Regions from separate parts of the Planotetraspora sp. GP83 genome, predicted to be linked through region 2. Evidence: predicted binding sites of a transcription regulator. Region 2 holds the regulator's gene; each other region holds the start of a gene.
What was found. Region 2 encodes LexA, which represses DNA repair genes until DNA is damaged. Its sites were predicted from a motif close to TCGAACANNTGTTCGA; they were not measured.
Positions count from the first base shown of each region.

Region 1: ruvC (crossover junction endodeoxyribonuclease RuvC) is a predicted target of LexA. The motif match lies at 2,479-2,494, and genes of this name have one in related genera.
Region 3: ABH927_RS06250 (SAV_6107 family HEPN domain-containing protein) is a predicted target of LexA. The motif match lies at 1,989-2,004, and genes of this name have one in related genera.

Region 1 covers NZ_JBGCBZ010000043.1:14,921-19,127, forward strand. The annotation lists gene ruvB (Holliday junction branch migration DNA helicase RuvB) at 1-720, opposite strand, end outside; gene ruvA (Holliday junction branch migration protein RuvA) at 812-1,432, opposite strand; gene ruvC (crossover junction endodeoxyribonuclease RuvC) at 1,805-2,398, opposite strand; gene ABH927_RS33775 (enhanced intracellular survival protein Eis) at 2,533-3,723, opposite strand.
Region 2 covers NZ_JBGCBZ010000032.1:66,726-70,932, reverse strand. The annotation lists gene nrdR (transcriptional regulator NrdR) at 44-508, opposite strand; gene ABH927_RS31395 (LysM peptidoglycan-binding domain-containing protein) at 717-1,067, opposite strand; gene lexA (transcriptional repressor LexA) at 1,277-1,990, shown strand; gene leuS (leucine--tRNA ligase) at 2,084-4,207, opposite strand, start outside.
Region 3 covers NZ_JBGCBZ010000003.1:306,719-310,925, reverse strand. The annotation lists gene ABH927_RS06265 (GNAT family N-acetyltransferase) at 1-330, opposite strand, end outside; gene ABH927_RS06260 (YbaK/EbsC family protein) at 416-892, opposite strand; gene ABH927_RS06255 (L,D-transpeptidase family protein) at 1,021-1,848, shown strand; gene ABH927_RS06250 (SAV_6107 family HEPN domain-containing protein) at 2,246-2,692, shown strand; gene ABH927_RS06245 (transcriptional regulator) at 2,807-3,301, opposite strand; gene pyrR (bifunctional pyr operon transcriptional regulator/uracil phosphoribosyltransferase PyrR) at 3,705-4,207, shown strand, end outside.

The sequences.
Region 1 (4,207 bases), on a different contig from region 2:
ACCTTCCGCCCGGACCTCGGAGAAGTCGCGGACCCGCCGGAGCAGCCGGTTCGCGATCCGGGGCGTGCCCCGCGATCGGCGGGCGATCTCTTGGGCGCCCTCCGTGGGAAGGTCCACCGACAGCAGCCTGGCGGAGCGGTAGAGCACCTGCTCCAGCTCGGCTACGTCGTAGAAGTCCATGTGCGCGGTGAAGCCGAACCGGTCGCGCAGGGGCGCCGGGAGCAGGCCGGCCCGGGTCGTGGCCCCGACCAGGGTGAACGGCGCGATGTCGAGCGGGATCGAGGTGGCTCCCGGGCCCTTGCCGACGATGATGTCGACGCGGAAGTCCTCCATCGCCAGATAGAGCATCTCCTCGGCAGGCCGGGCCATCCGGTGGATCTCGTCGATGAACAGGACCTCGCCCTCCGACAGTGTCGAGAGGATCGCGGCCAGATCACCCGCGCGTTCCAGAGCGGGGCCCGAGGTCACCCGGAGAGGCGCTCCCAGCTCGGCAGCGATGATCATGGCGAGCGTGGTCTTTCCCAGCCCAGGGCCACCGCTCATCAGCACATGGTCGGGCGGCCGGTTCCTGCGCAGGGCGCTCTCCAGCACGAGGGAGAGCTGCTCCCGGACCCGCCCCTGGCCGATGAACTCGTCCAGGCGCTTGGGCCGAAGGGCCGCCTCGATCGCCCCTTCGTCGCCCTCCGGCTCTGGCGACACCAACTCCCGTTCAAAGCTCACAGGCGCTCCCCGCGACCCAAGCCGGCTCCCGTCTCCACCGGCCGGAACCGGCCGTCTGCTCGCGGCCGACCTGGGCCCTGGGCGTGCCGGGTCATCGCACGCTCAGCGCGCGCAGGGCCGACTTGAGCAACACTGCCACCTGGGGCGCCCGTCCCGCGGCCACCTCCGCGTCGGCTTCGGGCGTGAGGGCCGCCACCGCCTCGTCGGCGTCGCGAGCGGAGTAGCCGAGGCCGACCAGGCCCGAATGCACCTGATCGCGCCACACCGGGGCCTTCGCCGTACCGTTGAGGGCCGCGTTGACCGCCTGATCAGGGGTGCCCAGCTTGTCCTTGAGCTCCAGCACGATGCGCTGAGCGCCCTTCTGCCCGATGCCGGGGACCATGGTCAGCGCCTTGAGATCGGCGCTCGCCACCGCCACGCGGAGCGCGTTGGGCGTGTGCACGGCCAGCATCGCGAGGGCGATGCGCGGCCCCACGCCGCTGGCCGTCTGCAGCAGTTCGAAGACGGTCCGCTCGTCGTCGGAGGCGAAGCCGTACAGCGTGAGCGACTCCTCACGCACGACGAGCGAGGTCGCGAGGCGGCCGGGCTCGCCCACGCGGAGGGTGGCGAGCGTGCCCGGCGTGCAATGAACGAGCACGCCCACTCCGCCCACCTCGATGACGGCGGCGTCCGGCGCTATGGCCGTCACCTGCCCCGCCACGGATGCGATCACTCCGCGCTCCCTTCCCCCACCACAGCCCGCACAGCCAGTCCGGCGACGGCCTGCACAACCAGTCCCGCTACGGTCCGCACAATCAATCTCATCGCGGCCGCCCTACGCCCCAGCCGGCGTGCCGACCTCAGTCCTACCAGAGCGCCCCGACGATCCGCCGCCCTGTCCGGCGATCCGGCGACGACCCGCCAGACGCGAAGGCCCGGCATACACGGAGGCCTGGCAGACGCGGAGGCCTAGCAGACGCGGTGATCCGGGCCGATGCGAGCACCGGGCTCCCCTCGGCACCGCGGCAGCCGTACGGCAGCGCAGTCGCGGGTCTCCAGCGATCCCGGTCGGTGCGGTGGTCTGGCAGGCACGGCGATCCGGCGGTCATGGATTCGTCAGGTCGCCGGTACGGCCGGCACCGGGCGAATGGCGATAACCAGGGTTGAGGCTGACAGAGGCGGCAGAGCCACGCGCCTTCGACAGGGCCTCGGCAAGACGGTTCTGGACGCCGCCCCGCCAGACGTGGCAGATCGCCAGTGCGAGAGCGTCGGCGGCGTCGGCGGGTTTCGGCATGGCGTCAAGCCGCAGCAGCCGGGTCACCATGGCGCCGATCTGCTTCTTGTCGGCGTTGCCGTTCCCCGTGATCGCGGCCTTGACCTCGCTCGGGGTGTGCATGGCCACGGGCAGCCCCCGCCTGGCCGCGCACACGATGGCGACGGCGGAGGCCTGTGCGGTGCCCATGACGGTCCGTACGTTGTGCTGGGCGAAGACCCTTTCAACGGCCACCGCGTCGGGCCTGACCTCATCGAGCCACCGCTCGATCTCGGCCTCGATGACCACCAGGCGGGAGCCGATGTCGTCCTCCGCCGGTGTGCGGACGACGCCGACGGCCACCAGGCTCAGCGGCGCCCCCGGGCGGCCTTCCACGGCCCCGAGGCCGCATCGGGTCAGCCCCGGATCGACCCCCAACACCCGCAGCTCGGGCAACCGCACCGGCCGGCCTCCGATCCGCTCGTTGGGCGCCTATGGCCCCGCTCGCCCAGCGGCATCCGCGACCGCCGAACATCTGTTCGGCACCGAACTCTACCGTGATCAGTCGACGTCCGCTCGCGTCAGAAGTGATCGATCATGTAAGCCGCGCAGTTGAAGGCGGCGTCGAGGGCGTCGTCGGTCTCGGGCGAGCCTCCGGCGAGCCGTCCGGACCGGCGAAGCGTGGCGGCCGGCACGCCCGCGAAAAGGGCGGACAGGGCGCCGATCGTGAACCGGGACGCCGTCCCCTGCCCCAGCGCGAGTTCCGTACCCGAACCGGCGGCGGAAGCCGTACACGATCCTGAAGCGACCTGGAGCCGCCACGTGCCGGAGTTGGCGGGGCGCTGCGGGTCGTCGACCTCGATGACCGTGTCGAGCGAGACCCCGGCGGGGAAGCCGCGCTGCTGGATGGCGGACGGGAAGTCAATCAGGCGGAACATCCACCTGGTCTGCTTGATGTCGTCGTACGATCGCTCGCGCAGGAGCCACAGCACCGGGTCGTGCGGCTCCACGCAGGCCTTGACCGACTTGGCGATGGACGACGCCGTGCCCACGAGTGACCACAGCGCCCGCGCGGTGGCCTCCGAGCCCGCGACGAGGTTGTCGACCTCGATGTCCCCACCGCTCCAGCGGTAGATCACGTAGCCGTCGTCGGCGAGGTAGCAGAAGTCGTCCTCGTCCTCGAGCCAGAGCCGCCAGGTCCGCTCGTCCCAGCAGAGCGGCCCGGAGGCGCGTGTCGAGGCGTAGACGCGGTCCAGCAGGGCCATCAGTTCCGGCGCGTCGTCTGGGCCCATCCGGCGGAGCTTCACGGCGGCGGCCGCACTGTCACGGGCTCCGAGGGTACGGAGGGCCTCCGTGGGCAGAACGGCTTTGAACTGTGCTCCGCCGTGCTCCCACCCCATGCTCCGGTAGAGCGGCGTGGTCGCCGGGTAGAGCGCGGACGCCACGTGACCCAACTCCGCGCTGCGGTCGATGACGCCGGCAATGAGCGCCCGGCCCACGCCGCGGCCTCGTTCCTCGGGCGCGACGGTCACACTGGCGACGCCGCCCATGGACATGGGCCGTCCGTGCCACCACTGGGTGTACTGATTGATCCGCGCGGTCGCGATGAGCCTGGTTCCGTCGAAAACGCCCAGGTATCGACCTTCGGACAGCACCGGCAGGATCATCTTGCGCCAGATCTCCGCGTCGGCCCCCGAGATGGGGCCGAAGGCGCGCTTCCGGTTGTCGAGCACCGCGTCAAGGTCGTCGGTCGTCAGGTCACGAATTTCCACGAAGGACAAAGCTATGCCGTACCGACCGGAACAGCGAACCATTTACCCGCCCTTCTGGTCACGCCACCGGTCGCCATCCTGCTGAGACCGCGCGCGCGGAGGGCCAGAAGCACCGGCTGCTCATCTACACCGCCGGGCGGGGCGGGCCCTGGCGGCACCACTGCTCACCTCGACCGCCGGGCGGGGCGGACCCGGCGAGCCTACGCGCCCCCCTTTGATCACCTCAGCACGCCTCGCGTTGCTCGTCTGCAGGACGGCCGTGCTCTCTCTCCCCTCTCTGCGGCCATGAACGGCCCGCGGACGGCCGCTCCAACGGCCCTTTCCTCGCTGAGGTTCCGGGGCACGTTAGGTAGATCTTTTCCCCAGCGCTCTGACCTGCGGTTCTCTGGTGGATCAAGTCCTGGTTTTGTCGTAGGTGCTGGATAGCGTGAGGGCAGTTCTTGAGATCCGTTGGAGCCCGGGGGAGGTGCGTTTTGATGGTCGG
Region 2 (4,207 bases):
AACCACATCGTCGCGCCGGCCGGTCCCCGGCGCAGGGGGCGTCCTACTGCTCGCTCGGCGCGGTTCGAGCCACCCTGAGCTGCTCGATCTCCGCCTCGAAGTCGGCCAGCGTCTCGAACCCGCGGTAGACCGATGCGAACCGGAGATAGGCGACCTCGTCGAGATCGCGCAGCGGGCCGAGGATGGCGAGCCCCACCTCGTGCGAGGCGATCTCGGCCGCTCCCGTGCCCCGGATGCTCTCCTCTACACGCTGCCCGAGCTGCGCCAGCGAATCCTCGCTGACCGGGCGTCCCTGGCAGGCCCGCCGTACCCCGGCGATGACCTTGTCGCGCGAGAAGGGCTCGGTGACCCCGCTGCGTTTGCTCACCATGAGCAGGACGGTCTCCTGGGTGGTGAACCTGCGCCCGCACTCGGGGCACGTGCGCCGACGGCGGATGGCCGCCCCGTCTTCGGTCGATCGGCTGTCCACGACCCGCGTGTCCGGGTGGCGACAGAACGGACAGTGCATGCCATCGCCTCCCATGAACGCACACCGCAACCACAAGCTGTGGTGAACTTACATCGATGTGACTACTAGATGTTGTGGTCCAACCGTAGAAGTGCCCGTCCATGAACGCAAGTCGAAGCGCCCCTCGCACCCGAAGTCGCTGTTCAGCCAGCGTGTCGCGGCGGAGTGGGAGGCCACCCTCAGGCCGGAGGGTTCCGGGCGCGAGAGACTAGCCGGGCATCCCGCTCGGGAGATAGAGCCGGGTGCCGGGCTGGATGAGCGAGTCGGATAAGCCGTTGAGGTTCATGATCTGCCGGACAAACGGGGCGGGGTCGTCCCCCTCACTGACGGCGTCGGCGATCTTCCAGAGCGTGTCACCCCGCTGGACGGTGACGTACGGCAGGCCGCTCCGGGCGGGCGAGGCGGGGCCACTGGAGGCGGTCACGGCGGCGTGGGTGCCCAGCCAGAGCACGCCGAGCGCGAGGGCCGTGACCACGGTGACCAGCACGATCTTGCCGCGCCGGGTGAGGCGCAGCGGGGGGTCGGGACGTTTGGGGACGGGACTGGGGACCGGTCGCATGACTACCTCCCGGAACTGTTTCCTGAGCTGCGCGGACACAGTCACGAAGAAGATCGGAAAATCGAACACGATGTCGATCGAACTCCCGTACGATGTTGTACACCACGACGCCGACGATTTCGAGGACAATCGAACAATTGTTTGATAATGATCTTGAATCGCGGTACGGTCGCTCTGTGCGACTTGAGGAACACGGATTGAGAGGTGGCATCGTGAGTGACCGAAGTGCGCAAGATCAGAGCGTCGGCGACCTCGCCGTGCGCAGGCGGGACTCGCTTGGTCTCACCCCGAGGCAGCGCAAGATCCTTGAGGTGATCCGCGACTCGGTCCAGCAGCGCGGCTACCCGCCGTCGATGCGGGAGATCGGGGAGGCGGTCCAGTTGACCAGCACCTCCAGCGTGTCGCATCAGCTCACCGCGCTCCAGCGCAAGGGCTACCTGCGCCGCGACCCGCACCGGCCGAGGGCCCTGGAGGTCCGGTTGCCGGGCGAGCCGGTGCTGTGGGTGGATCCGGACGCCGCGGAGGAGGACAGCGGCTTCAACCGCCCCACGGCGGCCTACGTTCCGCTTGTGGGCCGCATCGCCGCCGGTGGCCCGATCCTGGCCGAGCAGAGCATCGAGGACGTGTTCGCCCTGCCGAAGCAGCTCGTCGGCGAGGGCACGCTGTTCCTGCTCCAGGTGACCGGCGATTCGATGATCGAGGCGGCGATCGCCGACGGCGACTGGGTCGTCGTCCGGCAGCAGCCGGTCGCGGACAACGGCGACATCGTGGCCGCCATGATCGACGGCGAGGCCACGGTCAAGACGTTCAAGCGCAAGGACGGGCACGTGTGGCTGGTGCCGCACAACCCGAGCTACGAGCCGATCCCCGGCGACGAGGCCACCGTCCTGGGCAAGGTCACCGCGGTCCTGCGCAAGCTGTAGCCCTGCACCGCTCCGCGGCGGCACCACGTCATCATGGCGTCACCGCGGAGCACTGTGCCAGCTTGCTGATGCCGGCTTACCCCGTGCCAAGCATCACGGCACGATGTTGACCAGCTTCGGGGCGCGGACGATCACGTTGCGGGGCGCCCCGTCCAGGTACGGCTGGACCTTGTCCGAGGCCAGGGCCAGCGCCTGCAGGTCGGCGTCCGAGATGTCCGGCGAGACCTCCAAGCGGTCACGGACCTTGCCGGCCACCTGAACGACCGCCGTGACCGACTCCCGCACCAGCAGCGCGGGCTCCGCGACCGGCCATCCGGCCCTGGCGACCGACGGCCCGTGGCCGAGCCGCTCCCAGCCCTCCTCCGCCACGTACGGCGTGATCAGCGACAGCATGACCGCCAGCGCCTCAGCGGCCTCTCGGACGGCCGGATCGGCGGCGCCGGGCCCCGAGTCGATCGCCTTACGGGCGGCCGAGGTCAGCTGCATCATGCGGGCCACCGCGACGTTGAAGTGGTAGCTCTCGATGAGCCTGGTGACCTCGTCGATCGCCCGATGGGTGACCTTGCGCAGCGCCAGGTCACCGGTGGAGAAGTCCACACTTGGGGCCGAGGCCGCGCCGGCTTCCGTCATCACCCGGAACGCGCGGGCCAGGAACTTCTGCGACGCGGCAGCCGAGACGTCGGCCCAGTCGATGTCGTCCTCGGGCGGCCCGGCGAACAGCATCGTGAGCCTGACGGCGTCCACGCCGAACGCGTCGATCTGCTGGCCCAGGTCCACGCCGTTGCCCAGCGACTTGGACATGGCCTTGCCCTGGTTGATGACCTGCCCCTGGTTCAGCAGCCGCAGGAAGGGCTCGCTGAAGTCCACCATGCCCATGTCGTGCAGGACCTTGGTGAAGAACCGGGTGTACAGCAGGTGGAGCACCGCGTGCTCCTGCCCGCCGATGTACTGGTCGATCGGGCCCCACAGGCGCACCTTCTCGACGTCGAACGGCCCGCCGGTGTAGTGGGGGTCGACATACCGCAGGTAGTACCACGAGGAGTCGACGAAGGTGTCCATCGTGTCGGTGTCCCGCTGGGCGGGGCCGGAGCACTTGGGGCACTCCACGTTGACCCAGTCGGTGGCGCCGGCCAGCGGCGAGACGCCCTTGGGCTTGAGGTCGGCGCCGCGCAGGTCGGGCAGCGTGACGGGCAGTTGGTCGTCCGGGACCGGGACCTCGCCGCAGTCGGGGCAGTGGATGATCGGGATCGGGGTGCCCCAGAACCGCTGACGCGACAGCAGCCAGTCGCGCAGCCGGAAGTTGACGGCCGCCTTGCCGGTGCGGCGCTCGGCCAGGACCTCGATGATCCGCTGGATCGCCTCGTCCTTGGACAGCCCGTCGAGCGGGCCGGAGTTGACCAGGGTGCCCTCGCCCGGCGTGGCGACGCCCGTCTCCCCCGGGTCGGCCAGCCCGGTGTGCACAACGACCTGCACGGGCAGGCCGAACTTCAGGGCGAAGTCGAGGTCGCGCTGGTCGTGGGCCGGCACCGCCATGATGGCGCCGTGGCCGTAGTCCGACAGCACGTAGTCGGCGGCCCAGACCGGGATGCGCTCGCCGTTGACCGGATTGATGGCGTAGGTGCCCAGGAAGACGCCGGTCTTCTCCTTCTCGGTCGACAGGCGCTCGATGTCGGAGAGCTTGGCGACCTCGGCCTTGTAGGCGGCCAGGGCCTCGCGCCGCCCGGGAGCGACGATCTCCTCGGCCAGCGGCGCGTCGGCGGCCACCACGAAGAAGGTCGCGCCGTACAGCGTGTCGGGGCGCGTCGTGTAGACGGTGACCGGCTCGTCGCGGCCCTCGATCTGGAACTGGACGTCCGCGCCCGTGGAGCGGCCGATCCAGTTGCGCTGCATGGTCAGAATGCGCTCCGGCCAGCCGCCCTCCAGCTGTGCCATGTCGTCTAGCAGCCGGTCGGCATAGTCAGTGATCTTGAAGTACCACTGGGTCAGCTCGCGGCGGACCACCTCGGCGCCACACCGCTCGCACCTGCCCGCGACCACCTGCTCGTTGGCCAGCACAGTCTGGTCGTTGGGGCACCAGTTGACCAGGCCGCCCTTGCGGTAGGCCAGGCCCCGCTCGAAGAAGCGGATGAACAGCCACTGATTCCAGTGGTAGTACTCCGGGTCGCTGGTGTGCAGGCGGCGAGACCAGTCGAAGGAGATGCCGTACCGCTTGAACGA
Region 3 (4,207 bases), on a different contig from region 2:
GTGGATCTCGGCGATCTCCAGGGCGTCGCCGAACCATTCCTCGGAGGCCCGGGGCCCGGCCCGGTCCTGCAGGGCGCCGCGGACCACGTCGTGCCACCACTGCCCCGGGGCGCCGTGGAAGCCGTAGGCGAACCCGACGATCTGGTTCTCCTGCTCCGAGGCCTCGGCGAGCATGCAGACGAAATGCGGATATGTCGCGTGGTTCCGCATTATGGCCATGCGACCGGCGAGCTGATCCGAGGGCGGCCGCATGGCGACCGTGTAGATGGCGAGCACTGTGTCGAGTGCCGCTTTGAACTGGTCAGGCCCGACCCGCCGCAGTTGGATCACTTTCCGCAGACTAGCAAAGCCTTCCCGGGCGCCGGATGCCTCACTCGGCCCGGCGGGACCCGGCTCCGGCTCGCTCCACGCCGGCTCACTCCACCTCGGCCGGGGTGCCGGACGTCATCGCGAGCAGTTCGTCGAAGGTCGTGGGGAAGACGGTGTGCGGATGTCCAGCCGCGGCCCACACGACCTCGTGCTTGGCCAGCCAGGTGTCCACCAGCGTCCGCACCGGGGCCGGGTGCCCCACCGGGGCCACCCCGCCGATCGGCTGCCCGGTGTGCTCCCGGACGAACTCCGGCGTGGCCCGCCGTACCTTCGCGGCGCCGACGAGACCGGCGATCAGATCGGTGTTCACGCGATGGGCGCCGCTGGTCAGCACGAGGAGCGGAGCGCCGTCCGCGTCGAAGATCAGGCTGTTCGCGATCGCCCCGACCTCGCAGCCGAGCTGGGCGGCGGCCGTCGCGGCGGTCGGCGCGGACTCCGGGAGGACCACGATCTCGCCCTCCGCGCCGTGCGAGCGGAGGGCCTCGGCCACGCGGGCGGCGTTCGGATGCAACTTTTCTGACACGCGGCCACTCTAAACACCACGTGGAACAGAAACGATTGATTACCGCTTCATGTCCCACATCGGGACCACCAGCCCCATGCGCTATGGTCCTTTGATCTAAACATGACCTGAATGAGAGGTTGGTCACGATGGGGGCACGACGGCAGCTGGCCGCCGCGGCGCTGGTCACGGTGGGGGCCGTGACGTTCGCAGTGGGCGGCGTGACAGGTGCTGCGCAGGCGCGCGTTCTTCCCGCGCACGCGAGTACGACGGCGGCGCGCACGGAAGTCGCCGCCTCGGCGGCGTCCGCCGCCGGGACCGCCGCCCGGTTCACCGCGCCGCACAAGACGCTGAAGATCGGCGCGAAGGGCGCCGCGGTCCTGGCGCTGCAGATCCGGCTGAAGGAGCTCGGCTACGTGCCGGGCAAGACCGACGGCAAGTACGGCGGGACCACCATGACCGCCGTTTGGGCCTTTCAGAAGGTCCAGGGCATCGCGCCGACCAGCACGGTCGCGAGCAAGACCTGGGCGGCCCTGGAGAACCCGAAGGCGCCCGCGATCCTGGTGCCGAACGGCAAGCCCGACCGCGCCGAGGTGAACCTCACCAAGCAGATCATGGTGCTCTACCTCGGCGGCGTCCCGAAGCTGATCACGCACATCTCCTCCGGCAGCGGGATTCCGTACACCGAGTGGGCGGTGTGGAACGGCAAGCGGCAGAAGTTCACCGGCGACGCCCGGACGCCGACGGGCGACTTCAAGACGACCTGGCGGAAGAGCGGGTGGCACAAGTCGTACCTGGGCCAGCTCTATAACCCGATCTTCTTCAACGGCGGCATCGCCTTCCACGGCGCGCTGTCGGTGCCGCTCTACCCGGCGTCGCACGGCTGCGTGCGGCTGCCGATGCACGTGGCGGACGTCCTGCCCGGCGTGCTCGGCACCGGGGTGCCGGTGCACGTCCGCGGCAGGTTCGTCCGCTGACGGGCCCTTCTCAGGGAGGCTCCGCGCTCTTCGGAGGCCCCGCGCGACATGGTCGCGCGGGGCTTTCGGCGTCTTCGGACCGGCTTTTCGGGTGTCTTCATCGAAAGCGTGTTCGTTGACACGCTTGACAGTGGACATGGTCGAATCTATGTTCGATGGAGTGGGCGTGAGGCTCGCGGCTCGCGCCCACCCCAGCGGTACCGTGCCTTCGTCGTCGGCGGAGACGAGCGCGGCACGGCCCGCGGCGTGGGCCGGACGGGGAGAGGGGAAGCTCCTCGTCCGGCCGCCCACGGATACGAGAGAAAGGCGCGACGGCTCGAACGAAATTGTCGGTGCGGTCTGCGACTGTGATCTCACCGGCGACCACCGCCGGCTGCCACGACTCAAGGAGGCGGGCATGACTGGACCGGGTATGACGGAACAGAACGAGCGCAGCGGGCCTCGGGTCTCGCAGACGGTTCTCGCGCACCTCGCGGACGCCAGGACCTGCCTGGCCGACGCCTCCGTGGGTCCCACCCCCGCGGACCGCTACGTGTCGGCGCATCTCGCGGCCCTCCGGGCGGCCGCCGCAGTCCTCGCGGCCAGGCCCAGGCCCATGGACGGGCGGAGGCGGCGGCTGCGCAGCGCGTGGGAGCTGCTCCCCGACGCGGAGCCGAGGCTCGCCGACTGGGCGGCCTACTTCGCGGTCAGCGCGACCAAGCGGGCGGCGGCCGAGGCGGGCATGGTCCGCGTCGTCACTCCCCGGGACGCCGAGGAGCTCATCGTCGAGGCGGAGAAGTTCGTGAGCCAGGTGGAGTCGATCCTGGGAGTGCCAGGCCAGTCCGCCCTCCCGATGGCCGGCTAGGACGCCCCGACGCCTGTGCTCCCCGTGAGGCGCCTCCGCCCGCGACTACGCCAAAGGGGCGGGTGAGTCCGGCGCTCCCGGAGAGCCTGACAGGCGACTTTCGGTCAGAAAGGGTCAGAAGGACTCGACGGCGCGGCGGGCCTCCGCGTCGAGCACGCCCCAGCTGATGAACTCCTCGGTCAGCTCGACCGGCGACTTGTCATAGATGACCGCGAGGGAGCGCAGGTCCTCCTGGCGGATGGACAGCACCTTGCCGTTGTAGTCCCCACGCTGGCTCTGGATAGTCGCCGCGTAACGGGCAAGCGGGCCGGCCTTTTCCTTGGGAAGCTGGGACAGCCGCTCCAGGTCGATCACAAGCTTGGGCGCGGGAGCAAGCGGGCTGGGGGCGGCACCGCCGGGAAGCAGCTCCGACACCGGCACTCCGTAGAAATCGGCGAGCTCAGCGAGCTTCTGCACGGTCACAGCACGGTCGCCACGCTCGTAGGAGCCCACGACGACGGCCTTCCATCGCCCGCGGGACTTCTCTTCGACACCGTGCAGGGACAACCCCTGCTGCGTGCGGATGGCGCGGAGTCGCGCGCCCAGCGACTTGGCGTAGTCAGACGGCATCGTGTGGCCCCCGGCTTTCTATGTCTGTTCTCACTTGATTGTGCGTCCTTGTCCTAAGCGTTCCGAACACCGGGGTTCGCACCTGAGACAGGCACCTTCGGTGACCGCTGCGTCGGGTTTTACCCAGGAAGGTCGCGTGTTGTGGTTACGGACAGTGACGGTAAAGCCGTGACTCTCAAAGGTCAAGCTGATTGGAAAAAAGAGCCCCAAACAGTGTTCTGACCGAAATCCTCCGACACCCGAGTCCGGCTCGGGTTTCGGACGCGCCGCCGCGGGCGGACGACCTGCGAGTCCGCGCGTCGTCGCTGGCGGGAGGGGGGTGCGGAGCCGTACTGATACGCTGGAGCGGCCAGACACCCTTTTAAGACCCGTCCCGTGAGGCGGGAAAGGTGGTGACTTTTTGATGCCTGATGCCCAAAATCCGGCCCGTGCAGTGCTGGAGGGGCCTGACATCCACCGGGCGTTGACCCGGATCGCGCACGAGATCCTCGAGCGCACCAAGGGCGCCGAAAGCGTGGTCCTGCTCGGGATCCCCACCCGCGGCGCCACGCTCGCCCGCCGGATCGCGGAGCGCATCGCCCAGTTCGAGGGAGTCAAGGTCCCCGTCGGATCCATCGACATCACGATGTACCGCGACGACCTCCGCCTGCGGCCCGCCCGGCCGCTGGGCCGCACCGAGCTGCCCCCGGACGGGGTCGACGGCCGGACCGTCGTCCTGGTGGACGACGTGCTCTTCTCCGGCCGGACCGTCCGCGCCGCGCTCGACGCGCTCAACGACGTGGGCCGCCCCCGTGCCGTCCAGCTCGCGACCCTCGTCGACCGGGGCCACCGCGAGCTGCCCATCCGCGCCGACTACGTGGGCAAGAACCTGCCGACCTCCAAGAGCGAGAAGGTCAAGGTCTTCCT